3 regions of the Metallumcola ferriviriculae genome follow, and region 3 is predicted to be linked to each of the others. Evidence: riboswitches for the same ligand, from Rfam matches in the RefSeq annotation. Region 3 holds a riboswitch; each other region holds the start of a gene.
What was found. A riboswitch is a leader RNA that binds a small molecule or an ion and turns the genes downstream of it on or off. The one in region 3 is predicted to bind cobalamin.
Positions count from the first base shown of each region.

Region 1: another riboswitch for cobalamin. It lies ahead of MFMK1_RS14530 (S-layer homology domain-containing protein); the one in region 3 lies ahead of MFMK1_RS08125 (energy-coupling factor ABC transporter permease).
Region 2: another riboswitch for cobalamin. It lies ahead of MFMK1_RS07210 (ECF transporter S component); the one in region 3 lies ahead of MFMK1_RS08125 (energy-coupling factor ABC transporter permease).

Region 1 is NZ_CP121694.1:2,949,267-2,958,994, reverse strand. It holds gene spoVAE (stage V sporulation protein AE) at 1-88, shown strand, start outside; gene spoVAEA (stage V sporulation protein SpoVABEA) at 91-672, shown strand; gene MFMK1_RS14540 (spore germination protein) at 669-2,186, shown strand; gene MFMK1_RS14535 (Na+/H+ antiporter NhaA) at 2,445-3,629, shown strand; cobalamin riboswitch at 3,770-3,935, shown strand; gene MFMK1_RS14530 (S-layer homology domain-containing protein) at 4,061-7,666, shown strand; gene MFMK1_RS14525 (DUF4430 domain-containing protein) at 7,684-8,652, shown strand; gene MFMK1_RS14520 (energy-coupling factor transporter transmembrane component T) at 8,671-9,570, shown strand; gene MFMK1_RS14515 (ABC transporter ATP-binding protein) at 9,552-9,728, shown strand, end outside.
Region 2 is NZ_CP121694.1:1,440,317-1,450,044, reverse strand. It holds gene MFMK1_RS07225 (DUF362 domain-containing protein) at 1-592, opposite strand, end outside; gene MFMK1_RS07220 (sulfurtransferase TusA family protein) at 713-958, opposite strand; gene MFMK1_RS07215 (AIR synthase related protein) at 1,084-1,839, opposite strand; gene MFMK1_RS07210 (ECF transporter S component) at 1,829-2,308, opposite strand; cobalamin riboswitch at 2,404-2,588, opposite strand; TPP riboswitch at 2,686-2,785, shown strand; gene thiS (sulfur carrier protein ThiS) at 2,898-3,092, shown strand; gene MFMK1_RS07200 (thiazole synthase) at 3,193-3,969, shown strand; gene thiH (2-iminoacetate synthase ThiH) at 3,969-5,072, shown strand; gene thiE (thiamine phosphate synthase) at 5,097-6,116, shown strand; gene thiC (phosphomethylpyrimidine synthase ThiC) at 6,286-7,599, shown strand; gene MFMK1_RS07180 (thiamine phosphate synthase) at 7,601-8,251, shown strand; gene MFMK1_RS07175 (OsmC family protein) at 8,223-8,636, shown strand; gene MFMK1_RS07170 (AEC family transporter) at 8,697-9,593, shown strand.
Region 3 is NZ_CP121694.1:1,608,044-1,617,771, forward strand. It holds gene MFMK1_RS08105 (MFS transporter) at 25-276, shown strand; gene MFMK1_RS08110 (hypothetical protein) at 368-565, shown strand; gene MFMK1_RS08115 (ammonium transporter) at 988-2,310, shown strand; gene MFMK1_RS08120 (P-II family nitrogen regulator) at 2,455-2,793, shown strand; cobalamin riboswitch at 2,991-3,182, shown strand; gene MFMK1_RS08125 (energy-coupling factor ABC transporter permease) at 3,289-3,975, shown strand; gene MFMK1_RS08130 (hypothetical protein) at 3,962-4,231, shown strand; gene cbiQ (cobalt ECF transporter T component CbiQ) at 4,228-4,932, shown strand; gene cbiD (cobalt-precorrin-5B (C(1))-methyltransferase CbiD) at 4,934-6,877, shown strand; gene cbiE (precorrin-6y C5,15-methyltransferase (decarboxylating) subunit CbiE) at 6,856-7,476, shown strand; gene cbiT (precorrin-6Y C5,15-methyltransferase (decarboxylating) subunit CbiT) at 7,469-8,056, shown strand; gene cobI (precorrin-2 C(20)-methyltransferase) at 8,060-8,776, shown strand; gene cobM (precorrin-4 C(11)-methyltransferase) at 8,773-9,540, shown strand; gene MFMK1_RS08165 (cobalt-precorrin 5A hydrolase) at 9,537-9,728, shown strand, end outside.

The DNA.
Region 1 (9,728 bases), 1.3 Mb from region 3:
AGGCGGTGTTGAGGCTACTTCGGTAGGTATTGCCGCAGCAGTGGTCTTTGGTTACATGATGGCAGTCATGTTTAACCCCCAAGGATAATTATGCGGACCACAGGCGATAAGAAACGAGTAGTGCTTATTACCGATGGTGATAAGGTGGCCCGAAAGGCCGTGGAGGAAGTGGCCCACAGGGTAGGCGGGCGATGCATCTCTTTATCTGCGGGGAATCCTACCCCCATTACCGGCGATGAAATAATATCCCATATATTGGAAACACCTTATGATCCAGTACTTGTGATGTTGGATGACAGGGGTGACCGGGGCCAAGCCCAGGGTGAGCAGGCGTTGGCCGAAATTGTACGAAACGGTCAGGTGGAAGTGTTGGGAGTGGTGGCAGTTGCCTCTAATACAGACCATATTCGTGGCGTAAAGGTAGATTGTTCAATAACAAGGGACGGTGAACTTATTCAGGAAGCAGTTGATAAGGATGGTTATCCTCGAACAGATCACAGCCCCAAGCTCCAGGGGGATACGGTGGATGTTTTAAATGATTACAATATACCAATAATTGTTGGGGTCGGTGATGTAGGAAAAATGAAGGGATCTGACCGCAGTCATAAAGGTGCGCCTATCACTACCCGGGCGGTGGAGGAAATATTAGCTAGGAGTGGATATCAGGTATGACGGAAAACATTAATGAAAAAATGCCTGTCAGCAAAAAGCTATCCGATAATAAGGAATGGATATATAACGAACTAAGTCCGGATAACAGTTTTGACCTGATGTGGCGGGAAATCACTGTTGCCGGCAAAGATGCGGCATTACTTTTTGTTGATGGTTTTGCCAAAGACGATATTATGCTTTGGATTATGCGCCGTCTTACTTCCATTGAACGTGACCAAATTACTCCCAATACCTTTGAAAAGATAGTAAAAAAACAAATTAATTATCTTGAAACGGATGGAGTGGATGACCTACATAAGGTAGTAGATACCATCTTATCCGGTCCTATTGCCCTGTTTGTGGATGGCCTCGATCAAGCCATAGTTATTGATGCCAGAACATACCCGGCGCGTGGCCCTCAGGAACCTGACCTTGAACGGGTGGTGCGGGGCTCTAGAGATGGTTTTGTAGAGACTATTGTTTTCAATACGGCCTTAATTCGCCGCCGTATTCGTGACCCAAAGTTAAGAATGGAAATTATGAATGTGGGTCGACGCTCCAAGCAAGATATCTGTATCTCTTATATTGATGATATAGCAAATCCTAGACTTGTGGAAAAGGTGAAAAGCAAGCTCACTGAGATCGATATTGACGGCTTACCCATGGCAGAAAAATCGGTGGAGGAATTGATAACGCCCGGAAGTTTTTGGAATCCGTTTCCCCGGGTAAGATATACCGAAAGGCCTGATGTGGCTGCCCAACATTTGCTGGAGGGACATGTCCTAATTATTGTTGATACCTCGCCCAGTGTAATTATATTACCGGCTACTTTTTTTCATCATGTGCAGCATGCGGAGGAATTTCGTGAAGCCCCACCTGTAGGTGCATATTTACGTTGGGTGCGCTTTATCGGCATGATTGGCAGTGTGTTTATCGCCCCATTATGGCTGCTGTTCTCTCTGGAACCGTCCCTGCTCCCGGAAAGCTTAAAATTTATTGGGCCCACCGATGTCGGAAAAGTGGGCTTGATGTGGCAATTTTTGTTTGCCCAGTTGGGTATTGATTTGATGCGCATGGCAGCAGTGCATACACCTTCAGCCTTGGCTACTGCTTTGGGCCTTATTGCCGCAGTTTTGATAGGGCAAGTAGCCATTGACATCGGCCTATTTGCTCCCGAAGTGATACTATATATGGCGGTAGCAGCTATCGGTTCTTTTGCCACTCCCAGTTATGAGATGAGTATGGCTAACAGATTGGTACGCGTTGCTCTGCTGGTGGGTACAGGTCTGCTGCGGCTGCCGGGATTCGCCGGTGTTACTGTGTTATATTTTATGATCTTAGCCCTAACTAAATCATTTGGCGTGCCATATTTATGGCCGTTGATACCTTTTAACTACAAAGCGTTTAAATCGATTATTATCCGTTCTCCGGTACCAATCCAAAACCTCAGACCGTCGATATTAAAGCCCATAGACCCTGATCGCCAGCCGGCGGTGGCTATGAAGCCAAAAGATGACCCGGACGAAAAAGAATAGCACTGCCCGGTTGGTCATTTCAACCGGGTTTCTTAATGCATAGAAAATTGTGGATAATTAGTTTGAATATAAGAAGATTTTCTTTTTAGCAGGATTTGCAGAACATTTGGATGAATAAAATAAAGGTTTGATGCTTGATAAGGAAGAAGAATAAAAATTGGAGTCGGAAATAAGCTACAAAAAGGATAAGTGTAGAAAAAGGAAACTACTTTTTTCAAATAATTAAACAAAGAAATCTTTTATCAAGGGAGGATATGAATGAAAAAAACAATTCAAATGCTTCAAGAGTTTTCAATTCCTTTAATTGCGGGCGTATTCGCAGCACTTATTTGGGCAAACATTTCTCCTCACAGCTATCATGAATTGATGGAAACGGAATTAATCTTTGGTGCCAATTTTCATTTTCTAGTTAACGATATTTTTATGGTATTTTTCTTTGCGATAGCCGGTGTGGAGATAACCCAGAGCTTGATGCCAGGCGGGGACCTTAACCCGCTCAAAAAGGCAATTAACCCTCTTTTAGCCACTATTGGCGGGGTTGTCGGTCCTGTAGCGGTGTACTTAGGGTTAAACGCAGTTTTTGGCTCACCCGAGCTGGTCAGAGGGTGGGGTATTCCCACCGCAACCGATATTGCCTTGGCGTGGTTGGTGGCTCGTTTTGTATTCGGCGCAGCGCATCCTGCCGTAAAGTTTCTCTTATTACTGGCAATTGCCGATGATGCCATTGGATTAGTTATCATAGCCGTTTTCTACCCCGATCCTTTGCAGCCCGCCGAACCTATTTGGCTGTTGTTGGTGCTGGCGGCAGTGATCGTTGCCTTCGCACTGAGGAAATTTAATGTGCGTAATTATTGGCCATATTTATTGGTAGCAGGATTGCTCAGCTGGACCGGACTTCATAATACTCATTTGCACCCGGCACTGGCTTTGGTATTTATTGTACCGTTTTTACCCCATCCTGTTACTGCGCGCGGGCATCTGTTTGAAGCAGAAGAGGAAGAGGAAGAGCATTCCACCCTGGCGCGGTTTGAACATGAATGGAAGGTTATTGTGGATTTTGGGCTATTTTTCTTTGGCCTTTCCAATGCGGGTGTACAGCTGTCCGGCATCGGTGCCGCCACATGGTTGGTTTTTGTGGGCCTGCTGCTAGGTAAAACGGTGGGTATAGTTACTCTGGCCAACTTGGGCAAGCTGGTAGGTTTTCCTTTGCCTGAGGGTATGGGACAGAAAGAACTGTTTACCGCAGCCTTGGTAGCGGCGCTTGGTCTAACGGTAGCATTATTTGTGGCCGGGGCGGCATTTGTTGACCCGTCCATCCAAGGCGCTGCCAAGATGGGCGCTTTATTCAGCGGTTTTGTGGCCATCCTGGCGTTGGCGGTTGGAAAGATGCTGGGTATCAGAAAGATAAACGAGGAAGCAACCCCTGTAGTTGAGGAACATTGATAAAAAATAAGGACTTGGGGTGAAAACCCCAAGTCCTTATGTGTGTGGAAATTTCAAGGTAAGCGTCGATTTAGTTTCTCTTTTTTTTCAGAACTTTGCGAAAACTGTTGCTGAAATGCTATAAATAAGGTAAAATAAAGAAAATAAATATTGTTACCTGTTGTGGGAAAGCGGTGCAAATCCGCTACAGCCCCCGCTACTGTAAGCACGGACGAAACCTGTATCAAGCCACTGGGAAACCGGGAAGGCACAGGGACTAGGGTGAAGTGCAAGTCAGGAGATCACTGCCGGTGACGAGAATTCAACAACCTTCGGTGGGAAGGAAATGGGGATACTATTCCGTTTTACCTAAACCCGGCCGTGGCCGGGTTTTTTTATATTTAATGGAAGTTTCTCCCCGTAAAACCGAAGTACAACTGGGAGGGAAGAAAGTGAAAAGAAGAAAGTTTTTTGTCTTGTTGTTGGTAGTTGTGATGGTGCTGAACATGACCGGCATGGCGTTAGCCGGGGTAACCGTAGATATTATTTCCCCTGCAGACGGCGGGGTATTTGCTGCGGGACAGGAAGTTACCATAAATGCTGACGTTTATGACAGCGTCTATGGTCAGGTTTATTCCGGTATTACTTGGTTATACCTTGGCGAAGATAACAACCAATTGGACACGTATACAGGTGGACCTCAATTAGATATTACTTTGATGTCCCCGCAATCATTTAAGCAGGACCAAGTAATAAAGGCTGTATATCAAGATGTTTACGAAGCAGAAATAAATATAACGACCTATGCTGATTGGGTGGACCTTGCTATCGGAAGGTCACTGGGCTATTTAACAGACCTGCAGCAGTCAGACGGGTCATTCGCTTACAGCGGCTGGGACGGTTCACTTGGCGTGGATGACCAGGTGGCCTACGCATTGGCGGCATCCGGGGTTGATCTGGTAAATTTGTCAAATGGCGGCGATACCTATTTAGATTATCTGGCCGGATTTGATTTTAGCGACACGCAGAAGTTAATTACAGCGATTAATATTTTAAATGCTTTAGGAATGGATGCTTCGGACTTTAATGGTCAAAACTTAGCAGCTGACTTGAAAGGGAGACAGCAAAGCAGCGGCGAATTTGACGGGGCTAAATCAACGGCAGATAATGCTCAGGCAGTGATAGCTGTTGTCGAGGCAGGAGAAGCTGTGACATATCCCCAGGCGGCAGAAAGTTATTTTAAAAATTTAGACCGTGACGGAGGACTATGGACGGCTAGTTACACGGGTTATGATGGTAATGAGGTAGTTTACCAGGATATAGATACTAGTGCGATGATATTGAGAGCTTTCAATGCATTAAGTGTAGATTCCGGGGACACGATCGCCCAGGAAACAATAGCCGCGTTTAATGGAAAACAGGACGACAGCGGTGCTATTGCAGATATGTACGGTGCAAACTATGATTCCACCGCCCAGGTAGTACTGACCTTATCCAAACTGGGCATAAACCCCACGATGGGCATTTGGCAAAAAGCTGAGGGGAATTTAGTTACGGCACTGTTAAAGAATCAAAACCCAGCAACCGGGGCCTTTAAGTCGATGGGGGTAGAAGCCTATACCACGTGGGATACCCTGTTGGCTTTGGCCAATGTAGATAAGGTAGGGCCGGTTATGACCCAGGCAGAAAGTTATTTAACAGACCTGCAGCAGTCAGACGGGTCATTCGCTTACAGCGGCTGGGACGGTTCACTTGGCGTGGATGACCAGGTGGCCTACGCATTGGCGGCATCCGGGGTTGATCTGGTAAATTTGTCAAATGGCGGCGATACCTATTTAGATTATCTGGCCGGATTTGATTTTAGCGACACGCAGAAGTTAATTACAGCGATTAATATTTTAAATGCTTTAGGAATGGATGCTTCGGACTTTAATGGTCAAAACTTAGCAGCTGACTTGAAAGGGAGACAGCAAAGCAGCGGCGAATTTGACGGGGCTAAATCAACGGCAGATAATGCTCAGGCAGTGATAGCTGTTGTCGAGGCAGGAGAAGCTGTGACATATCCCCAGGCGGCAGAAAGTTATTTTAAAAATTTAGACCGTGACGGAGGACTATGGACGGCTAGTTACACGGGTTATGATGGTAATGAGGTAGTTTACCAGGATATAGATACTAGTGCGATGATATTGAGAGCTTTCAATGCATTAAGTGTAGATTCCGGGGACACGATCGCCCAGGAAACAATAGCCGCGTTTAATGGAAAACAGGACGACAGCGGTGCTATTGCAGATATGTACGGTGCAAACTATGATTCCACCGCCCAGGTAGTACTGACCTTATCCAAACTGGGCATAAACCCCACGATGGGCATTTGGCAAAAAGCTGAGGGGAATTTAGTTACGGCACTGTTAAAGAATCAAAACCCAGCAACCGGGGCCTTTAAGTCGATGGGGGTAGAAGCCTATACCACGTGGGATACCCTGTTGGCTTTAGCAAGCTTTACCGAGGAATATCCGACTCAGGTCCATTATGGCAGGGTTATGCCGGCATTATCAGGCATAATTACTAATTCCCCGGACGACCCTGAGCCTCCGTCCAACTCAGACGACAACACAATTAGCGTAAACATCGAAGTTCAGGACATTTCGCCAGTAGTTGAGGACCAGCTGCAGCTTCCGGCAGGATCCACGGTTATGGATGCGTTAATGGGATTAGGGCTTGATGTGGAGACGGGGTTTGGCGGTAGCTATGTTTCCTCCATCGAAGGAGTCGAGGAAACCATCTCAGGGACAGGCGGTTGGAAGTATTCTGTCAATGGCTATGTACCGGCGAACGTCGGTGCCGGCTCTTGGACCATTGAGGATGAAGATGAAATAATTTGGTTTTTTGCAGAAAACAGCACTGACGATAACCCGGGCCGCCAATTTGATGATATTATTCAACCGGAAATATCTGAACAACTACAAGAGGTACGGGAGGCGATCCGCCAGGAAGCCAAGGAAAAATTGGCCCAGTTAGTCGGAAAACCGGGCAGCGCCTTGGTACTAGGTGAGAGTGACGCCATGACCCAAGACGAAATCGAATACTGGCAGCAGTTATTAGAAGATAATGAGGTAGATGTTGACGGGATGGTGGAAACTGATGAAGATACAATTATTAGTGATGACAACGAAGAGGTGAACTTGGCGCTTCCCGCCGGGGCCTTGGCGGAAAGGACTTCCCTTACGGTTCGGGAACAGGCAAACTTTGACGACGAAGATAGTGTAAACCGCTTAACCAGTGTTTATAATTTTGGCCCAGATGGGACCGTCTTTAAAAAGCCGGTACAGCTTCGGCTTAAGACGGTGTTTGACGGTAACAATGCCCGCCAGGTGCGCCTGGCTTGGTATGACGAAGAAAATAACAAATGGCAGCCGGTTCCTACTGTGGTGGATGTAGCCAACGGTGAAGTTACAGGACTTGTAAATCACTTCACTAAGTTTGCAGTGATTAAGGAAAAGAGTGGGCGGTTTGAGGATTTTAGCCAGGAGAAATATCCATGGGCATACGAAGCAGTAGAGGAGTTAGCCGCCAAGGGTGTGCTTAACGGCGTGGGAGAAGGGTTATTTGCACCTAATAAGGCGGTGACCAGAGCAGAGTTTATCAAAATGTTGGTTGGCGCCCTAGAGATAGAGACCGATGAAACGGCAGATATTGTCTTCGAGGATGTAGAGGCGGGAAGCTGGTATGCTCCTTTTGTTGGGGCGGCATTCCGACAGGAACTGGTTACCGGATACGAAGATAATTCCTTTAAGCCCAATGCGGTCCTTAACCGGCAGGAGATGACTGCCATGGTGGTGCGAGCCGTTGAGCTAAGTGTAGATGAAACGGTTACTGCGGATGCATTGGAGTTTGCCGACAAGACAAAGGTTCAGACTTGGGCGGCGCCAGCGGTAAATGCCGCAGTGGATACAGGTTTGGTAAACGGTGTAGGAAATGGCCGATTTGCCCCGCTGGGCACTGCCACCCGCGCCCAGGCAGCGGTGATTATCTGGCGGGCAGTTAACAACATAGAGTAATAACTGGAGGGAAACCCTTGAGAAAAGTTATCTTAGCGGTAAGCCTGATACTTGTTCTAGCGGTGTCAGGCTGCGCCGCCAACCCTGACAACATGGATGCGGGCAATCCGCAGAAAGCGGAAGTGACCTTGTGGGTAACTGAGGATTTTGGCAGCGAAGTGCTTTTTCAAGAAAAAGTGCCGCTGGAAGAAGATGATACAGTCCTTGATGTACTCGCACGTCATGTAGATGTGGAAACAGAATATGGTGGTGGCTTTGTCAACGCTATTAATGGTCTACAGTCCGCATATAGCAATGTTGGCGGTGCCGGCCGTCGTAAAAATGACTGGTTTTTTTGGTTAAACGGCATTCAGAGTAATGTTGGCGGTGCTTCTTATTATCCTAAGCCCGGTGACAATATCTGGTGGGATTATCATGACTGGCAGCATCTTACCTACATGCCGGCAGTGATCGGGGCTTATCCCAAACCTTTTACCTCCGGATTTGGCGAAGAGGAAGCTGATATGCCCTGGCTTATTATGCATAATGGCGATACCAAAGTTTTGGCTCTAAAACTGGCTGGTTATTTTGGAAACCAGGGGGCAAAGGTAGATTTAGTTCCAGTGGATGACAGTCATATTTTAGACAGGGAACGCCCTACTCTGGTAATGGGTACATGGTCGCAATTAGCATTGCTGCCGTCCATGAATGATCTGGTTAAAAATTTGGATCGAACTGGTATGTTTGTGAAGCCCGTGCCTGACGGTTTGGTGGCAATGGGACTGGATCGTACGGAAAGAAAGGTCTATGGTTCCGGCAGCGCGGCAATTATTGCCACAGGCACGGGACAGGGGGATCAGACCCCGTTGTGGATGGTGATAGGCGTTGACCAGGAAGGATTGGAACGTGCTGTTCGATTGATGACTGAAGAACCGGAACGCCTGAAATTTCGGACAGGACTAATAGTGACTGCTGATAAATTGTTGCCGGTGCCGATAGGTGAATAGATCGAGGTGATTCATTTAATGGAAGGGAAAGGGAAAGGGCTATTGACTAAACTTAATCCTGCTACTTTATTATGCCTGATATTGGCACAAGTGGCATTGGTTCTTTCCCTGGACCATCCACTCTTGCTGCTAGCTTTTCTTGCAGCCACCGCTGCCTTTCTGGTAATTAATGGTGGGCTGCAGTCGCTGTTAGGTTATGGCAGGATGGCCGCCTTTATGATGGTTATGATTGTAATAATCAATTCCTTGGTAAACAGGAGCGGTTCTACGGTGCTGTGGCGGGCGCCCCGCTGGCCGATTATCGAGGGGTTTAGAGTGACATTGGAAGCAGTGGCTTTTGGCGGAGTGATGGCACTGCGAATTGCAGCTGTTATTTTGCTGTTTGCTCTTTTTAACCTACTGGTGGGTCCTGATCGCCTAATGGTACTGCTTTCTAGGATTATGCCAAAATCGGGACTGACATTAGCATTGACGGTACGGTTGATACCAAGCTTTAAGGGAGAGATGGAGGAAATCATCAGAGTGCAGCAGCTCCGCGGTGTCAATCTAGAGCAGGGAGGGTTAATAGAGAAGATTCGCATACGGCTGCCACTGCTAAAGGTGTTAGTTCTATCGTCATTGGAGAACAGTTTAGATGCCGCTGAGGCCCTGCGTGCCAGGGGTTACGGGCAGGGTAGGCGCAGCTCCTATAATCCGGATAGTTTCGGGGCTTTGGATATGATAGCGAGCTTTTACTTATTAGTGCTCATAATAGCAACGTTTGTATTTGGATCTATCGTGCGCATGTCCTATTTTCCCCGGATGAGCAATATTGGCTTAAAAGGACAACAGTTGTACCTATTTACCTGGATGCTAATTTTGATTATTTTACCTGTTTTGTTGGATTGGGGGTGGAAGCGATGGCGGTATGCGAAGTAAAAAAAATAACTTACACCTACCCCACGGGGGAAACTGCCCTCAAGGACTGCGATTTTTCACTCGAGCGGGGTGAGACGGCACTGCTTGCCGGGCCGTCTGGGAGCGGTAAATCAACTTTGCTGCGCCTGCTTGCCGGCTTGGCACCGGAATTTTACGGC
Region 2 (9,728 bases), 170 kb from region 3:
TGCCATCTACCACTACCAAATTTGTCTTTATAACCTTATTCAATGCAGCAATAGGTCGGTGAAGTCCCATGGTGTGAAAGCGTCTCTTTTCTTTATCCGGGATGCAGCCTTTTAGGTTTTTCAATGCACAGGTCATTTTTGTCTGGCAGTGTGCTTTAAGCACCGGCATATTAATAAGGTAGTCTACTCCTAAAGCCTTACCGCATACATTTATTTTCATACCCTCTACGTCAAGTTCTTGGGCTTTATCTTTTTTCAGGTCGATCAGTTCCACCCCAAAATCCTCGCTGATATCCTTGTAGCCGCAAACCCGAAAAGCGTCCTCAGTATTATCTCCCACCCATGCACTTTCCAAAATAATTATATTTTTGTAGCCATATTCATGTAAGTACTTTATTACACCCCGTACTAACTCCGGCGAGGTAGTAGCACCCCAGTGTGCCGGTTGAGAAACCACCAGATTAGGTTTGATACCGATCAGGGGATTCTGCCTGCCAAGCTGGGCAATATCCTGCTGAACATCTAGAGCAGACATAATTTTAACGGCCATTTCTTCGGCTTGATCCCCATACATCACGTAAAGTTTATCCATCCATGCTCCTCCCCGTAAAATACGCAACACCCCCTCTGAACAAAAACATTTCATGCCTCTCGGCATCTAATAGAAAATTATCCATACCCCATAATTTCCCGTACATTAAAAAATCCCATATTAATTACCAGGTTCATACGTCTTCTTCACTATAATCTCCCAATCAGTATCATTGATCTTATTTACACTTAACACCTTTTCCCCCTGAATTTCTAGGCTCTTAGGCACATTATCCACTGCCGGCGAATAATCCACAATTACCCGCAGCACCTGCCCCAGCTCCATCTCTTCAAGTTCCAGTTTACTCCTCACAAATGGCATTGGGCATTCTTCACCTTTAAGGTCAATTTCCCGGTCAAATTGCATTAGTCTCCTCCTAAAACACTTAAAACTTGAATTTTATTTTACAAATCATTAATTACCATTATAATACCATTTCCCAATAGTCTTTAACAATTATGAAAGGCCGCAAATCAATAACGGCCTTTCATTTAAAACGTTATATCGGGTTTAAGTATTGCAATGGGGGTTACCGGTAAATGTAATTCCTTTAAATACCTTTCAGCCTCCCTTTCTCCGGTAGCAAGCACACATGTTGCCGGGCCGGCAGACTTTTGCATGTCTACCTTATCGGCGCCAAGAAGATATTCAAAAGATAATCCGGCGGTTATCGCCAACAGTTTAAGTTCATAATCAACACCTTTAGAACCTACCGGCAGGATTTCATGTATTTCTGTAACTTCCAGTAAATAACGCAGGGTCTTGATACCGGCGACAAGACGCGGCTTATCAAGCACTTCCGCACCCACCAAAGGTTTACCCACTAAGTAAACTATATCCCCATCCACTGAAGAACCGATTCTCAAATCATTCCGCTCGGCAACGCCCACCACCGTTACACCCATACCGGTCTGACTGGTAGGAAAGTTTTCTTCCGTACTGCCATTAATAAGTGATAGCGGCAGCCCAGCTTCCTCAATACTTTTCTTGATGCCATTAAGGATATTTTCCCCGGTAGGATGCATCTCCACGCTCAACGTGTCTATAATAGCCACAGGTAAAGCACCGCTGGCCATTACTTCCATTATAGGAACAACAGCTATCATTCTTCCCAGCAGTTCCCCGCTCACCTGCAGCTGATCACCGGATTTTGGGCCTACAGCCCCGGTAGAATCACATCCTATTATCAAAGTCTGCTGACCCAAATCCACCAGGGTTAAATCACGCACCCGCTTATTATCCGGCAACGTCTATACCAGCTTTCCGCACGGACTTATAAATAATGTACGCCAACAAAACATTCGCAAAGGAAGCTGCCAACAGGGGGGGCAGCATGGCCACGAAAAAAGGCCACCCGTTCATAGGTACCAAAGAAAGAGGCGCCAGGATTCCATTGGCCAGCGTGGTCAAAGTTATCGCTGCATAACCGTTCACTTTACGTACTAAAAACCCAAAAAGATAGGCAAACAGCGCCATCTGTACGGCAATAAGGAAATGAATCGGTAATGACAACGGGAAGCCCACTAAAGCAGATGATACTAGATGACCGATGGATATAATCAGTGCTGCTTCAGCACCGCCGAAGGCTGCAGCGGCAAAATACCCCGGCGCAGAATCAAATGCCACGGTTCCAGTAGGGCTGGGAACCTTTAAAAACGCACCTACAACACTTAATGCTACAAAAATACCAACACGAGTGACGGTTTTGGTTAACATATAAATCCCCCTTCGTTTTAAAAAAATTAAAAAGCCCCTGGTTTCCCAAGGACTTTTCCATCATCCTAAACTCCATCACCCCTTTCCGCGGGGGCTTAAAATCTCACTTATTGGCAGGTCTTCTGACTCAGGGCTGCCTAATCACTCCCCTTCCCGGCAAAACCAGTGGTTTCGGAGCTTTCGTAACCCTACTACAGCGGCGGGACCGCGTCCTTTACCTAAATATTAGGCCGAACTTCCCTATTCTCCCATGACGGGCACCAATAAGTCTTATTAAACTTTAAATGAAAATTCAACACAAACTAAAATTTTCCTGCCAGTTAACTAACTTTCTTTACAAGCCCCTTACTTTCAGGATATAATTTAATAAAATTAAATACTACCGCTGGGGGTGCCCTTTGGCTGAGAAGGAAATATTTCCTAACCCTTTAACCTGATGTAGTTAGTACTACCGTAGGGAAGCTTGAAATCTTTTATACCTGCTTTTCTACAGCAGGTTTTTTCTTTTTTTATCGCATTTTAACAACCTGTATTAAATATTGCTCTGACGCAGGAGGGTGCAACTCATTTTAAGCAAAGGAGGTATAGTATGATAGTCAATGGTAAGGAAATGAATATTCCGTCAGGTACCACTATCTCCGCCCTGTTAAAAAAACTCAAGATAAATGCGGAACGGGTTGTAGTACAAGTAAACCAGGAAATTATCTCTGCACAACGCTTTGAGAAAGTAATTCTTGATGCCGAAGACAAAATAGAAATTATCAGTTTTGTAGGAGGAGGCTAGGTCAATTTCGGGCATAAACCTTATTGAGTTGATGCCTTCCCCAAAGTTAACGCTTTTTTTAGTTAAGGCTTTTTGACTGTTATAAAAAGGAGTTGATCATATGGACCCTCTTTCTATCGGGGGCGTAGAATTAAACAGCCGTCTATTAATCGGCACAGGTAAATTTCCCAGTAAGCAGATTATACCTAAAGTAATTAATGCCTGTGAAACCCAGATTGTCACCATGGCACTGCGCAGAGTGGACATCGGTGCTGATGAGGACAATATTCTTGAATATATCCCCAAGGGATGTATTCTCCTTCCCAACACTTCTGGTGCTCGGGATGCCGATGAAGCGGTAAGGATCGCCCGCTTAGCCAGGGCATTGGGGGCGGGAAATTGGGTGAAAATCGAAGTTATTTCCGATAATAAGTACCTGCTGCCTGACAACCAAGAAACCATCAAAGCTACGGAAATTCTCGCTAAAGAAGGGTTTAAAGTACTGCCTTACATGAGTCCTGATTTAATGGCAGCAAAAAGAATGGTAGAAGCGGGTGCAGCAGCGGTAATGCCGCTAGGTGCACCCATTGGTACCAATCGCGGCATAAAGACCAAGGAACTGATACGCATTCTTATCGATGAAATTGAGGTGCCGGTTATTATCGATGCTGGGCTGGGCAAACCGTCAGACGCAGCAGAGGCCATGGAAATGGGTGCTTCAGCGGTGTTGGTCAATACTGCCATTGCCACTTCTGCTGACCCGGTAAAGATGGCCCAAGCTTTTTCTTTAGCAGTTAAAGCTGGTCGTATGGGTTATCTCGCAAAGATGGGCGCAAAAACTCGATACGCCCAAGCCTCCTCTCCCCTAACCGGTTTTCTCTTCGAAGGTGACAAATAATGAGCTTTTATCAATATTATTTGGCACACAAGGACTTTGATTTTAATTCTTTCTTCAGTAGTATCACAACAACAGATATTGAGCGGATACTCGCCAAGGATAAAATAAATGCCTATGACTTTTTATCACTACTCTCTCCTCAGGCGGAGAAGCACCTGGAATCCATGGCAGAGAAGGCACAAAAGCTTTCCCTGCAGCATTTCGGCAAGGCAATTCTCCTATTTACACCCATGTACATTGCTAACCATTGTATCAATAAATGTGCTTACTGTGGTTTTAATGTAGGCAACCGTATTAAAAGAAAAAAACTCACCGCGGAAGAAATAGAACAGGAAGCCAAAGCCATTGCCGCTACTGGATTAAGACATATCCTCTTTTTAACAGGAGAGTCCCCAGCTCAATCACCGGTTTCCTACATAGCAAAGGCTGCCGGGATATTAAAAAAACATTTCCACTCCGTGGGCATCGAAATCTATCCTCTAACAGAACAGGAATACAGCCAGGTAATCGATGCCGGTGTGGATAGTTTAACCGTCTATCAAGAAGTGTACGACGAAGGTATCTACGATAAGGTACACCTGGCGGGACCCAAACGAAACTACAGCTTTAGACTAGATGCTCCGGAACGAGCATGCCGGGCAAAAATACGCTCGGTAAATATCGGGGCACTGCTGGGATTAAATGAGTGGTGTAAAGAAGCCTTTTTCACCGGCCTCCATGCCGATTACCTACAAAATAAATATCCCGATGTAGCAGTAAGTGTCTCACTGCCCCGCATCCGTCCTCATGCGGGAACTTTCCAAGATATCTTCCCGGTCAATGATAAAAGCTTGGTACAAATTATGCTTGCCCTGCGCATCTTTCTTCCCTACACCGGTATAACCATTTCCACCAGGGAACGGCAGGAATACCGAGACCATTTAATACCTCTGGGCGTTACTAAAATGTCCGCCGGGGTAAGCACGGAAGTAGGCGGACATAGTTCCGAAGATAAGGGTGAAGGACAGTTTGAAATAGCTGATAATAGAAATGTTGCAAAAATGAAACAAGCCATACTGGCCAAGGGTTATCAACCCGTTTCTAAGGATTGGATGAGTTTTTAGTAAAACCTAGCCGAATTAAGCGAGGTGTGTAAACTGAATTATTACCGAATTATTGATGCCAATATCAACAGGGTAGCGGAAGGTGTTAGAGTTTTAGAGGATATCTCCCGGTTTATTATTGAAAATCCTGACACCACTAATTCCCTGAGAGAACTGCGACACCGGATACGCAAGAGTTTTAGCCATCCCCGCCTGGCAAATTATCGGAATGCTGCCGGGGATATAGGATTAAGTGTATCTGCTGCCACCACCTGGGACAATAAAGGAAATATCAGTGATTTAGTGACAGGAAATTTTAAGCGTATCCAAGAGGGTATTAGAAGTATCGAAGAACACTTGAAAATCTTGGGATATAACCAGCAATCCAAAGTCTACGAAACTCTCCGCTTCAGCGCTTATCAACTGGAAAAAAACTTTCCTTTAAAGAGAGTAGTCTTTGATGGTATCTACGGTATCACAGGTGAGACTTTTGCCACCGGAAAAACCAATGTAGATTTAGCAAAGGAAATGATTGCTGCTGGAATCACAGTCATCCAATACCGAGAAAAAGAAAAATCCAAGCTGGAAAAATATCACCAGTGTCAGACCATACGCCGCCTGACACTAGAAGCTGGTACCACTTTTATTGTCAACGATGACTTGGATATTGCCCTGGCAGTGACTGCTGACGGTATACACATCGGGCAGGATGATCTACCGCTAAAAAAAGTGCGACAAATCGCAGGCAATATGATCATAGGGGTATCCACCCACAACCCCGACCAGGCTAAGGCAGCAGTATCAGACGGTGCAGACTACATTGGCGTTGGTCCCATATTCTCCACTAACACCAAGAAAAACTTAGAAAAATCAGGCGGTCTGAAATATCTGGAATGGGTAGCAGAAAATATCAGTATTCCCCATGTAGCCATCGGCGGAATCAAGGAAGAAAATATCGCCCAGGTAAAAAAGCACGGCGGTAAATGTTTCGCCATTATATCAGAACTGGCAGGCGCCCACTCAATTGAGCAAAAGGTGGCTGCCCTTCACAGTGCGCTAGAATAAATAAGTGACACGTGGTGTCAGGCACCACAATAAGTGACACTTGGTATCCTTGGTGTCAGGCACCACAATGTTAAATAAGTGACACCTCTGTGCGTACCGACGCTACGCCGTGTCAGCGCCACGTTATCACGTTTTTCAGAAGTGAGACCATAATAAGGGAGACGATGAAATGCATTATACTACTCAAATGGATGCTGCTAGAAAAGGAATTATCACTAAGCAAATGGCCATTGTGGCCGAAAAAGAAAACATGAACAAAGAAGCTCTAAAAGATTTAATAGCAGAAGGTAAAATTGCTATCCCCGCAAATATCAATCACCATAGCCTAGACCCCCACGGCGTAGGCCAAGGTCTACGCACCAAAGTTAATGTGAACTTGGGTATTTCTAAAGACTGCTGCAATATTGAAGTAGAACTGGAAAAGGTTCGTACTGCTCTGTCCATGCAGGTGGAATCTATCATGGATTTAAGCTCTTTCGGCAAGACAGAAGAGTTTAGACAGCGGCTGGTAGAAATGTCCCCGGCGGTCATTGGTACGGTGCCGGTCTATGATGCGGTAGGCTTTTATGACAAGGAACTTCAGGATATTACTGTAGAGGAGTTTCTCAAAGTAGTGGAAAAACACGCCCAAGACGGCGTCGATTTTATGACCGTCCACGCCGGGCTAAACAGGGAAACTGTTGAAGTGTTCAAGAGAAACAAGCGGCTTAACCACATCGTCTCCCGGGGCGGGTCATTATTATATGCGTGGATGGAATTAAACAACCGGGAGAATCCTTTCTTTGAGTACTTTGATGACCTGCTGGACATCTGTGAAAAATACGATGTGACACTAAGCTTAGGGGATGCCTGCCGACCGGGGAGCATTAATGATGCCACCGATGCCAGTCAAGTTAAAGAATTGATGGTGTTAGGTGAGCTAGCACTCAGAGCGTGGAAAAGAAACGTCCAGGTAATTATCGAAGGTCCTGGCCACATGGATTTAAAAGAAATCCAGGCCAATATGCTGCTGGAGAAAAAGCTCTGCCACGGTGCCCCCTTTTACGTATTAGGCCCAGTGGTTACCGATGTAGCTCCGGGGTATGACCATATCACCAGCGCCATCGGCGGGGCAATCGCTGCCAGCCACGGAGCAGATTTTTTGTGTTACGTCACCCCGGCAGAACACCTGCGCCTGCCTACCCTTGATGATATGAAAGAAGGTATCATTGCCACTAAAATTGCCGCCCATGCAGCGGATATTGCAAAAGGTATCAAGGGTGCCAAGGAGTGGGACTATCAAATGAGTCAGGCCCGGCAGGAACTAAACTGGGATAAAATGTTTCAGTTGGCCATCGACCCTGAAAAGCCTCGCCGTTACCGGGCTGAATCTGCACCGGAGCATGAAGACAGCTGTACCATGTGCGGTAAAATGTGCTCTATGCGTAATATGAATAAGGTTATGCAGGGGAAAAATGTAAATATTCTTAGGGAAGATACTTAGCATGCTTTACCTGGTGACCAACCGCTTGTTAGTGCAAAACAGAAATTTTCTTGACTGCATTTTGGACGCCGCAGCAGGCGGCGTTGATGCGGTGATACTGCGAGAAAAAGACCTGCCGGACGCAGAACTACTAGCGCTGGCAAAAATATTACAGTATCGCTTGGGTAAACTAAACATACCTTTAATCGTCAACGGCAATTTGCTTGTGGCCAAGCAGACGGGGGCCGCAGGGTATCATGACGGCTTTCATCATTTTGCTCAGTTTACCCAAGAATGCCGTAACTTCTCAGAGAAGTTAGGCGTCTCAGTACATTCAGCCTCCGAGGCGGAGTTTGCCGCGGCTAACGGTGCTGACTACCTCTTGGCAGGCCATATCTACCACACCGCCAGTAAACCCGGACTATCTCCTAAAGGTCTTCAGTTAATAAAAGAAATTAAGGCCAGGGTGGATATTCCGGTGGTTGCGATAGGAGGAATAATGCCAGATAATGTTGAAGAGTTGTTGGAAGCAGGTGCCGATGGAATCGCAGCAATGTCCTATATCTTAACAGCCCCTAATCCAGGCCAAGCAGCCGGGGCGCTAAAACAGCGCTTAAAACCCCTATCAGAGAGGAATGATCTTCTTGACAACAACAGTACAATGGAAAGGTAATATGGCCTTCGAAGGCAAGACTCCTTCAGGGCATAAAATTCTCCTAGACCCCACATTAAATGAAGAATATCAAGCAAAAGGCCCTTCCCCCATGGAAGTGGTATTGGTAGCTTTAGGTGGATGTTCTGGAATAGATGTGGTGTCTATATTTGAAAAAATGCGCTTAGACGTAACAGATTTTAAAATAGAAATTGAAGCTGCCCGAGCAGATGAACATCCTAAAGTATATAACAAAATCAAAATGGTTTATCGAGTTTGGGGCGAAAACCTATCTGAAGACCGGGTGAAGCGAGCTGTGGACTTAACCCAGGAAAAATACTGCAGTGTCCTGCATATGCTTAATAAAACGGCGTCAGTTGAATACTCGTATCAGATTAATCCTTGATTTCATTCGACCCGGCCTGTCCGGGTCGGTTATTAGTTTTGGGAAGAGGAGCAACTTAATATGTCAATATTGTTTCAAGTAGTACTACCGGTATTTCTGGTGTTTCTTGCGGGCTATACGGCACAAAAATCCTTTAAGCTGGATATAAAATCTATTTCTACAGCCGCACTTTATCTAATGACCCCAGCACTGATTTTTCGTACTTTTTATGAGACCCAATTAGGCAGCACATATTTGCATATAGTCATTTACGGTACACTTCTATCCGTGTCCCTAATTGTATTGGTAAAACTGTTCGCCCGCTTAAAGCATTATGATGCTGCAGCCACCAGCGCATTGATATTATCTTCTGCCTTTATGAATAACGGCAACATGGGGGCCCCGATAGTTCTTTTTGCCTTCGGTGAACAGGGTTTTCAGTATGCGGTAGCAATTATGGTCTTTCATACCATTATCATGAGCACCCTTGGCATCTATTACGCCGCCAAGGGCAAATCTGATATTAAAACTTCCCTGCTGTCAGTCCTGAAAATGCCCATCGTCCATGCCGCCGTTGCCGGGCTGGCCTGGCAGTACTGGGCACTGCCCCTGCCGGCAAACATCTTTAAAGCTATTAAAATGGTGGGCGACGCGGCTATACCTACCATCATGCTGGTACTGGGATTGCAATTGGCAGAGATTAAGTTAGCTAATTTTCACTGGGAAAAGAGTGCTGTGGCTTTACTCTTTCGCCTTCTCTTATCACCGGCTATTGCCTGGTTGATAGTATTAATGCTTCCGGTGGAGCCGTTATTGGGCAGCGTAATGATCGTGGAAGCGGCCATGCCTTCTGCAGCTATCACAACCATGTACGCCCTCCAGTACGATAGTGAACCCCAGCTGGTCTCTTCAATCACCTTTGTTAGTACACTTCTCAGCATAATCACTCTAAGTATCCTGCTTAATCTAATCACTTGAACACTAAGGGAAATGGCACCACTCCCCCCGGCGCAGGCAGGGACTTAACAGCTTTGCTGCCTTCAGTCGAACAACGTTCGCTCACTCTACGTGAGCGCTGACCCCTTAGCTGCCCTGCCGTGAAAATGGATAATG
Region 3 (9,728 bases):
GACCAACAAGGATGTGGTTTGAGTTTGTTTTTCTTTGGAGCCGGCCTGGGGTTGATCATGCCATTAATCAACACCATGGGTACAGATGCTGTACACCGTGAATATATCGGTGCCGCCACTTCTCTGTATAACTCCTTTACTTTTGTGGGCCAGTCCTCATCACCGCTGCTGCTGGGTTTGGTATTCAAATGGTTCGGGTTAGGTGCCGCTTTTTGGACAGCAGGGACAGCTGCGCTGCTGGGTGCGGCAGGTATAATGGTTTTTAAAAAGAGGTAAGGTATCTGGTATTGCAGTCGACGGGTTAAGAGAATAGACCTAATGAACCCTTGTAGATAATTATGGCAATCAGTATGCGAGGGACAATTTTGTGGCTGACGACGGAACAGATTTTAGCTACGAACTAACTAATGGCACATCATTTGTAACTCTAACAAATGGCGCAACCAGCGCTTACTTAGAAATAGCAGATCCGTCACATGCGGCTGCTGCGGGTATTTATACCTTGACCATAACACGGAATAGTGACGGAGTTAAATGGACCAAAGACATAACTGTCACTGACTAATTTTTAGCCAAAGAAGACCAACGGATTTTACGATTTGTTTAGTTGACAGCTTTTTTTAAAAAAGTTATAATTGTAATTAACAAAATACATTCGGGCAAGGTTGTCCGAATAAATGTATGGGCAAAGACGTCCTTGTAAAGTGCGTGGCACTTAACGAGGGCGTATTTTATTTTGGTCCAATTAAGGAGAATGTTCGGAAGGTCACCAAAGAACATGTATTTTAAAAGGGAGGTAGTTTATAAAGGCGAACAGATTTGTTACAAATGGTTAAGGTAATAATCTAAAACTGTGAGGTACAACGGTGTACTTTGTGATTATAAGAGGGCGACGGTGCTTTTCCTTTACTGGATTGAGTGCTGTTTTTTTTGTAGTTAAAGAGAGTATAGATAAACAAAAATAGTTTTTAAGGAGAAGGATTTCTTATGTTAAAAATAGATACTGGTGATACTGCGTGGCTGCTTGTGTCAACAGCGTTTGTTTTCTTAATGATCATGCCGGGCCTGGCGCTGTTTTATGGAGGTTTAGTACGTAAGAAAAATGTATTAAGTACAATTATGTATAGCTTTGCAGCCCTGATACTTATTTCTGTGGAGTGGGTTCTTGTAGGCTATTCCCTTTCCTTTGGTCCTGATAAATTTGGTCTTATCGGTGACCTGTCCTGGATTGGCTTAAGTGGTATAGGGGGGAGTCCAAATCCCGATTATGCTGCAACTATCCCCGCTTTAGTATTCGTGGCATTTCAAATGATGTTTGCAATTATTACACCTGCAATTATTTCTGGCTCTATTGCCGAAAGGATGCGTTTTAATGCATTTGCCTTGTTTATTTTATTTTGGGCAGTGGTTGCTTACAATCCAGTTGCTCATTGGGTATGGGGTGTGGGCGGCTGGATAAGAGAACTTGGCGCTCTTGATTTTGCCGGTGGTACTGTTGTTCATATTTTGTCCGGTGTTTCCGCTTTGGTTGCTGCTTTAGTTCTTGGTAAAAGAAAAAGGGTAGGTAAAGAGCAGTTTGTCCCGCACAATATACCTATGGTAGTGATAGGTACAGGACTTTTATGGTTTGGATGGTTTGGCTTTAATGCCGGAAGTGCTCTTTCCGCAAATGGTTTGGCGGCATATGCTTTTATCAATACCAATACCGCAGCAGCTGCGGGCGCATTGGCATGGCTACTTGTTGAATGGAGTCATTACGGCAAACCTACAAGTGTGGGGGCAGCCAGCGGCGCTGTTGCAGGCTTGGTTGCCATAACTCCTGCGGCGGGTTTTGTCACGCCGCTGGCATCCATTATAATTGGCTTGATTGGTGGAGCTCTCTGCTATAATTCTGTCGCATTATTGAAGGCTAAACTAGGCTACGATGATGCCCTTGACGCATTTGGTATCCACGGTATCGGGGGAACCTGGGGCGCGGTTGCCACCGGATTGTTTGCAACTACGACAATTAACGAAGCAGGTGCAAACGGTCTGTTTTATGGTGACGGATCTTTATTGACTAAGCAGTTGATAGCGGTAGCCGCAACCTATGCTATGGCCGCCGTATCAACCTTTCTTATATTAAAATTGGTATCGCTTATTGTTCCACTTAGAGCTAGTCAGGAAGAAGAAGAGGCCGGGCTGGATCAGTCATTGCACGGCGAAGAAGGCTACAGGGACTATTCTTTGGGGGTAACAGATCCCTCCTATTCCAGCAAATATAATCAGCTAAAAGTACCAGAGCAAGAAGGTTATTCTAGCACATCTTAATTGGCTCCATCCCCAATGGTAACCACCGCGGGAGGGCTTGCAGTACAGACACCTAGTGGTATAATTATGGTAATAGTAGCAGGATGCTTTCAAAACTCATGAATGGAAACATAGCGCTGCAAGTATTTCCATGGAGGTAATCAAATGAAAAAGGTTGAGTGCATTATCAGGCCGGCAAAATTTGAAGAAGTAAAAGATGAATTGGCACAATATAACATCAAAGGGATGACCGTTACCAATGTTATCGGCTGTGGTCTTCAACAGGGTAAAACAGAAGTTTATCGCGGCAGTTCATACACTATTAACCTGTTACCTAAAGTTAAAATTGAGATGGTTGTGAGAGACCAAGAGGTGGAGCAGATTGTTGAGATTATTAAAAAGCAGTCTTATACTGGCGAAATCGGGGACGGTAAGATATTCATATATCCGGTGGAACAGGCCATTCGTATCCGCACTGGTGAATCCGCTGAAGATGCCCTTTAAAATATACAAGAGGTGTAATGTGCTTAATCCCATTACACCTCTTTCTTCAATCTTTTGATAGATAGCTGAATCTGAGTAATGTGGGCCGAATGAAAAATTTGATTCCACGGAAGAACTTGTTTCCTATCAAAAAAAAATATCCTATGGGAAAGAGGAATTTTATCAAAGAGTGAGAATAGTACAAAATAACTAATAATTTAATATTGTTGCTAACAGGTGTCAAAGAGACTTAAAAGGGAAGTCCGTACCTTATTTAAAGGGAACGGCACGGTCCCCGCCACTGTAAATGGGTAGCCTACTGCAAATGCCACTGGACTTTGTATAGTCCGGGAAGGCGCAGTGTGGCTTTGATCCATAGTCAGGAGACCTGCCTGTTACAAACGTATCGTAATCCTACGGGTGATAGGGATGGCTATGTATTTTTGCCTAAAACCCCTTGGCTTGCTGCAAGGGGTTTTCCTTATTATTCAATTACTTTGAAAGGAGGACACTAATATGCATTTGCCGGAGATGTCGCTGCCAGTTCAATGGGCTGCCGGTTGGTTTGGCTTGTCTTTACCGGCGGTTTTGGTAGGGATGAAGCGACTGAAAAAAAGAGCAAAGGAGGATAAATTGGTTAAACCTTTAGTGGGTTTAATGGCAGCAACCGTATTTATAATATCTCTTTTTCCCATTCCACTGCCTTATGGAACCAGCTCTCATGCTATCGGGACGCCTTTGGCTGCCATTATTGTAGGACCATGGATGGCAACATTATTAAGCGTTATTGCTCTTTTTCTGCAAGCGGTTTTCTTTGCCCATGGTGGGTTGACCACTCTTGGCGCTAATGTCTTTTCTATGGGTATAGTCGGTTCCTTTGTATCATATGGTTTGTTTAAATCATTACGAAAAATGCAACTGCCCCTAGTATTGGCAGTAGGAATTTCGGCGTTTGTTGGAGATTTGGCAGTATATTTGGTAACATCTTTGCAATTGGCTTTGGCATTACACGATACAAAACCTCTTTGGGATGTTTGGGTGAAGTTTTTATTAATCTTTATGCCCACCCAATTACCACTGGCTCTGGTGGAAGGCATCTTTACCGGTGGAGTATTTGGTTATTTAAAACAAATCAGGCCGGATATACTGTTAAGAATTGGTTTGAATTTCAAACAAGCGGGTGATGGTAATGAGACCCTATAAGTATTTAGTGCTATGGCTGTCGCTGCTGTTTTCCGTATTTCTTATTGCTGCTTTGATAATAGCGCCAAGGGGCAGCAGTGGTACCGATGATATGGCTGCAAATTTCGCTGTCCAGTTAGGTGCATCGGCAGGGAAGCCCATTCTGGCAATCGGTGGTGCAGGTGAACTTTTTATTTTTACTTTTGGCGGGTTTGTTTCTGGTTTCCTGATCTATCACTACTGGCATAAGGCGTTTGGTAGGAGGGAGCAGGATTGAAACATAAGCTCTATTTTAATGATACCTGGGCATATCGGGATTCCGTGGTTCGTTATGTTGACCCGCGAATCAAATTAGTAACGGCTACGGCTGGGATATTATTTTTGTTTGGCGCAGGCATTTACGGCTCTCTGGCCATATTAACTACGGTATTTGCAGGGGTAATACTTCTTGGGTATCCAATACGTTTTTTTATGGCCCGGCTAGGTTTACCTTTGGTGATTGCTATTTTCTTTATGTTGACTAAAGCGATAATGGTGGGCCAAACTCCCTTGGTTAGTTGGTCTTTAGGTGGCATCAAAGCTTCTATTTTTATAGAAGGTGTGCATGAGGGATTAGTATTGGCCCTTCGCATTATTTCAGGGGTTTCGCTGATCACAATTTTCAGTATTGTCACATCAATGGCCGAATTTATTTCCGCTGCCAGCTGGTTTCATGTACCGGCAGTACTGCTGGAAACACTGGTTTTATGTTATCGTTACATATTTATTCTCTTACTGGAGGCGGCACGTCTACATAATGCTCAGCAGTTACGTCTGGGTCATGATACCTGGAGGCATTCTTTTGTTAACACTATAAAGCTGGGGGCATTGGTGCTGGTTAGAGCATTGGATAAAGCGGAAATTTCTGCCCAAGCTATGCAGTTAAGGGGTTATGAGGATAGTTTTCCCCTGGATACTTTTGAAAGGAGACGGAAATGATTTGGCGCTAATAGATATTAATAAACTTTCCTATAAATATGCCGGCAGCATCAGCGCATTGGAATCAGTAAATCTAACTGTATGGCCGGGTGAATTTTTAGCGGTACTTGGCCGTAACGGGTCAGGTAAAACCACCCTTTTTAAGCTGCTTACAGGGATTTTAGATATTCAAGAAGGGGAAATAAAAATGGGCGATACGCCGTTGGATGATATATCAAAGCGGGAATTGCACAGGCGCATCGGTTTTGTTTTCCAAGACCCCAATGATCAGTTACTGGCTCCCACCGTGGCCCAGGACGTAGCTTTTGGTCCGGCAAATATGGGTTTGCCTAAGGATGAAATTTTTCGTCGGGTACAGCAAAGCCTGGCGGTGGTTGGGCTGGAAGGTTTTGAACATCGCCCCATTCATATGCTGAGCTTCGGCCAAAAGAAAAGAGTGGCAGTGGCTGGGGTGTTGGCTATGGAGCCGGAAATACTTATTTTGGATGAGCCCACAGCAGGGCTGGACCCGGTTGCTGTCAGCGATCTGATGAAATTAGTGCTTCGTCTTAACCAGGAACGAGGTTTGACGGTTATTTTCTCAACCCACGATGTGGAACTGGTGCCGGTATATGCTCATCGAGTACTTATTCTGGAGCGAGGCACTATGGTATTGGAGGGCAATCCCGAGACAGTTTTTAATAACAGAGAGGCGTTACGGCAGGCAGGGTTGAGGCTGCCGCGAATTGGCCATCTGTTTGAGGTAATAGAAAAACATCATGGTTGGCGTTTTCACGATGATATCCCTCTTACTATCGGGCAAGCCTGGCGTACCCTGCTTTATACAGGAACCAAGCCTCAAAAGCGCCGCTGGCGTAAAGGTTATACTACCGGTTCCTGTGCCGCCGCTGCGGCCAAAGGGGCGACTGCGCTGCTTCTAACCAAAGAAAATTTAGATAAAATTTCTATTTATACTCCTTCAGGTGTAATGCTAAACCTGGGTGTTCACGACTGCATTGTTGGTAACCATACCGCCAGTTGCAGCGTGATCAAAGATGCGGGCGATGACCCGGATATCACTGACGGTATTAAGGTTTTTGCCCAGGCAAGTTTGGCCGAGGCCCCCGGGATAACCATTACTACCGGGGAAGGGGTAGGTACAGTGACGAAACCCGGATTGGCAGTGGCTGTGGGGGAACCTGCCATAAACCCGGTGCCTCGCCGGATGATTGAAGAGGCTGTACGGTCAGTAATAACCGCTGATCAAGGTATAAACATAAAAGTCTGGGTGCCGGGAGGCGAACAGGTTGCTGCGAGAACTCTTAACCCCCAATTGGGCATCAAGGGCGGAATTTCCCTTCTGGGAACTACCGGAATTGTTGAGCCCATGTCTGAGGAAGCCTTTAAAAACTCACTGGTACCGCAAATTAAGGTGGCCTTAGCCCAAGGGGAGGATACTATAGTACTTACTCCGGGCCGAATAGGACAAAAGCACGCCCATGCATTGGGTATCCCTGAGCAGGCCGTGGTTCAAATGAGTAATTTTGTCGGGTATATGCTGGACCAAAGTGTGGTTTCGGGGGTTAGAAGAATAGTATTGTGCGGACATTTAGGGAAATTGGCAAAGGTGGCCGCAGGGATTTTCCATACCCACAGTAAAATGGCAGATGCCAGATTAGAGGCGATAATTGTTGAGGCGGCTCTATCAGGGGTGCGGCAGGAGGTTCTGGAGACTTTAGCCCAATGCGTTACCGCTGAGGCGGCTATTCCTGTATTAAAGGAGCATGATTTAGCCCCTGTTCTTTATAAGCTAGCGGGCAGGATATCTGCCAGGGCGCAGCAAAGAATTCACGGGAAGTTGGAAGTTGGAAGCATACTGCTTTCATTAAAAGGTGAAGTAGTGGGTTTTGATGCCAACGCGTTGGCCATAGGGAGGAGTAAACAATGGTATTCCCAATTACCGTAGTGGGCATCGGGCCGGGACATAAAGACTACCTGCTTCCGGCCGCGGTTAAAGCGGTGCAACGATCAGATTATCTTATGGGGGGGCCAAGGGCCCTGGCGCTGTTTTCCCACTTAAAGAAACCTCAGCATGTGATTGACGGAGACCTTCAGGGAACCATCAATAAACTAAAAGGGCTGAGAGAGGATTATAAAGTAGCAGTTTTAGTGAGCGGTGATCCTGGTTTTTACAGTATGCTGAACTATGTAAAGCGCCATTTTACAGAAGAAGAGATTAAGGTAATACCGGGAGTAAGTTCCATGCAGCTGGCTTTTGCCAGGATAGGCCGTACCTGGCAGGATGCGGTGTTCTATAGTGTTCATGGGCGCCCGTTAACAGGGCTGGCGGAAATTATCAGGCCAGACCGGGTGGTGGCCGTACTAACGGATAAGCATCATAACCCCGGGGTCATTGCTCGTTTTCTTCAAGGGAAAGTGCCGGGTGATCCTCTAGTATATGTATGCGACAATTTATGCACGGAAATGGAAAGCATTAGTATCAATTATCTTTCTCAGGTAGAAACGGAGGCAACAAATAGCGTGATGGTGATTTGTTATGAATGAAAAAAAAGCGGTACCCGGGATTCCTGACCATGAGTTTATGCGCGGTGAAGTGCCGATGACTAAAGAAGAAATTCGTGTAATATCCCTGGCTAAGCTGGCACTGGAACGTCATCATGTTCTTTATGATATCGGGGCGGGTACCGGGTCTGTCACTGTTGAAGCTGCTCTCCTTATGCCGGAGGGTAAAGTGTTTGCCATAGAAGAAAAAGAATCTGCGGGGGAACTCATTCAGCGAAACGCAGCGCAATACTCCTTGGAAAACGTCCAGTTGGTGCCGGGAAAGGCACCGGGCTGTCTTGAAGGATTACCTGCCCCCGATCGGGTTTTTATCGGCGGCAGCGGCGGTCAGTTGCAAACTATCATCGAAACTCTTGCAGAACTTCTGCCGGAAGGAGGCCGCATTGTGATCAATGCGGTTACGCTGGAAACCACGTATCAGGCTGTTAATCTCATGGAGATGAACGGCTTCACAGTTGATGCAGTCAGCCTATCTTTAAGCAAAATGAAAAAAGCCGGGAAGGTACATATGTGGCAGGCACTAAATCCGGTTACTATTGCTTGGGGTGTGAAAGGGGGTTAGAGCTTGAACAAATTATACGCGATTGGCGTGGGTCCCGGTGACCCGGAACTATTAACTTTAAAGGCCCACCGGATATTACAGGAGGTGGCCGCCATATTTGTTCCTAAAGCTAAGGAAAAGGAAGAAAGTGTGGCACTGGACATTACACGACGATACATACCTGATGGAATACCGGTCGAATTTCTCTATATGCCCATGATCAGCTGTCGCATTAAGCTGAACGATTATTGGGAAAAAGCCGCGGAAAATGTTCTCAAGCGGCTAATGGACGGCGATGTGGCCTTTTTAACTCTGGGTGACTCACTTACTTACAGTACGGCTTCATATTTGCTGGAAGCGATCCAGCGTATGCAACCGCAAATTAAAGTAGAATTTGTACCCGGGATTACTTCTTTTGCAGCTTGTGCAGCTAGGGCGGGGTTGCCGTTGGTAGAAGGTGATGAAACATTGGTAATTGTACCATCGGTGGGCGCTGAGGTTTATTTGAAAGATATGCTAAGCAAACATGAAAATTGTGTTCTGATGAAAGTATCCCGCTCTTTTGATACCATCGTCAAGGTTCTAGATGAACTTAATCTTAAAGAACAGACATTGTTCATCAGCCGCTGCGGCACGGAAAAAGAGCTGATTACCAATGATATTGATAGGCTGCGGGGGCAACAAATAGACTATTTGTCTCTGATGATTGTCAAGGCTGGGAAAAAAGGGGGATTGTCATGAAAGTAATTTTTATCGGTGCCGGACCCGGAGACCCCGATTTGATTACAGTTAAGGGTGCCAAAGCATTAAATGAGGCGGACGTTATTATTTATGCTGGCTCATTGGTGAATAAGGAAGTATTAGCTCATGGTAGAAAGGATGCGGAAGTTTACGACAGTGCGGGTATGACTTTGGAAGAAGTATTGGCAGTGATGAAAAAGGCCGTAAGCCTAGGGAGAACTGTAGCCCGAGTACATACCGGTGACCCGTGCCTATATGGTGCCATACAAGAACAGATGGATGCGCTGGCACAAGAGGGCATAGCTTTCGATATTATTCCCGGGGTTAGCTCGTTTCTGGCAGCGGCTGCAAGCATTAAGCGAGAATATACCTTGCCTGATATCAGTCAAACGGTAATTCTTACTCGCTTAGAGGGCAGAACGCCCGTTCCGGAGCAGGAAAACCTCGCCGGATTGGCCAAGCACGGAGCCACCATGTGCTTGTTTCTGTCGGTACAGATGATTGATAAAGTAGTAGCGGAACTGCGGCAGGGATATCCTGAGCAGACGCCGGTGGCAGTGGTTCAGAAAGCTTCCTGGCCGGAAGAAAAGATAGTTCACGGTACTTTGTCAAACATTGCAGAAAAAGTAAAAGCAGCAGCTATCAGCCGCACTGCATTAATTTTGGTAGGGGACTTTCTGGGTAACGATTATCAGCGCTCGTTACTTTACCACCCCGAGTTCAGCCATGGCTATCGTGAAGCTAAGCAGGATGAAAGCAAATGAAAATTGCAGTAGTAGCCCTTACTCGAGGTGGCTGTACCCTTGCAGGTAAAATTGCCGAAGTAAAGGACTGTGATGTTTTCGTATTAAACAAACGACAAGATAATAGTTCCCTGCATCCTGAATATAGGACCTTTGCTTCCTTAAAAGATTTGTTTCCCGAAATCCTCTCTCAATACCGAGCAGTGGTG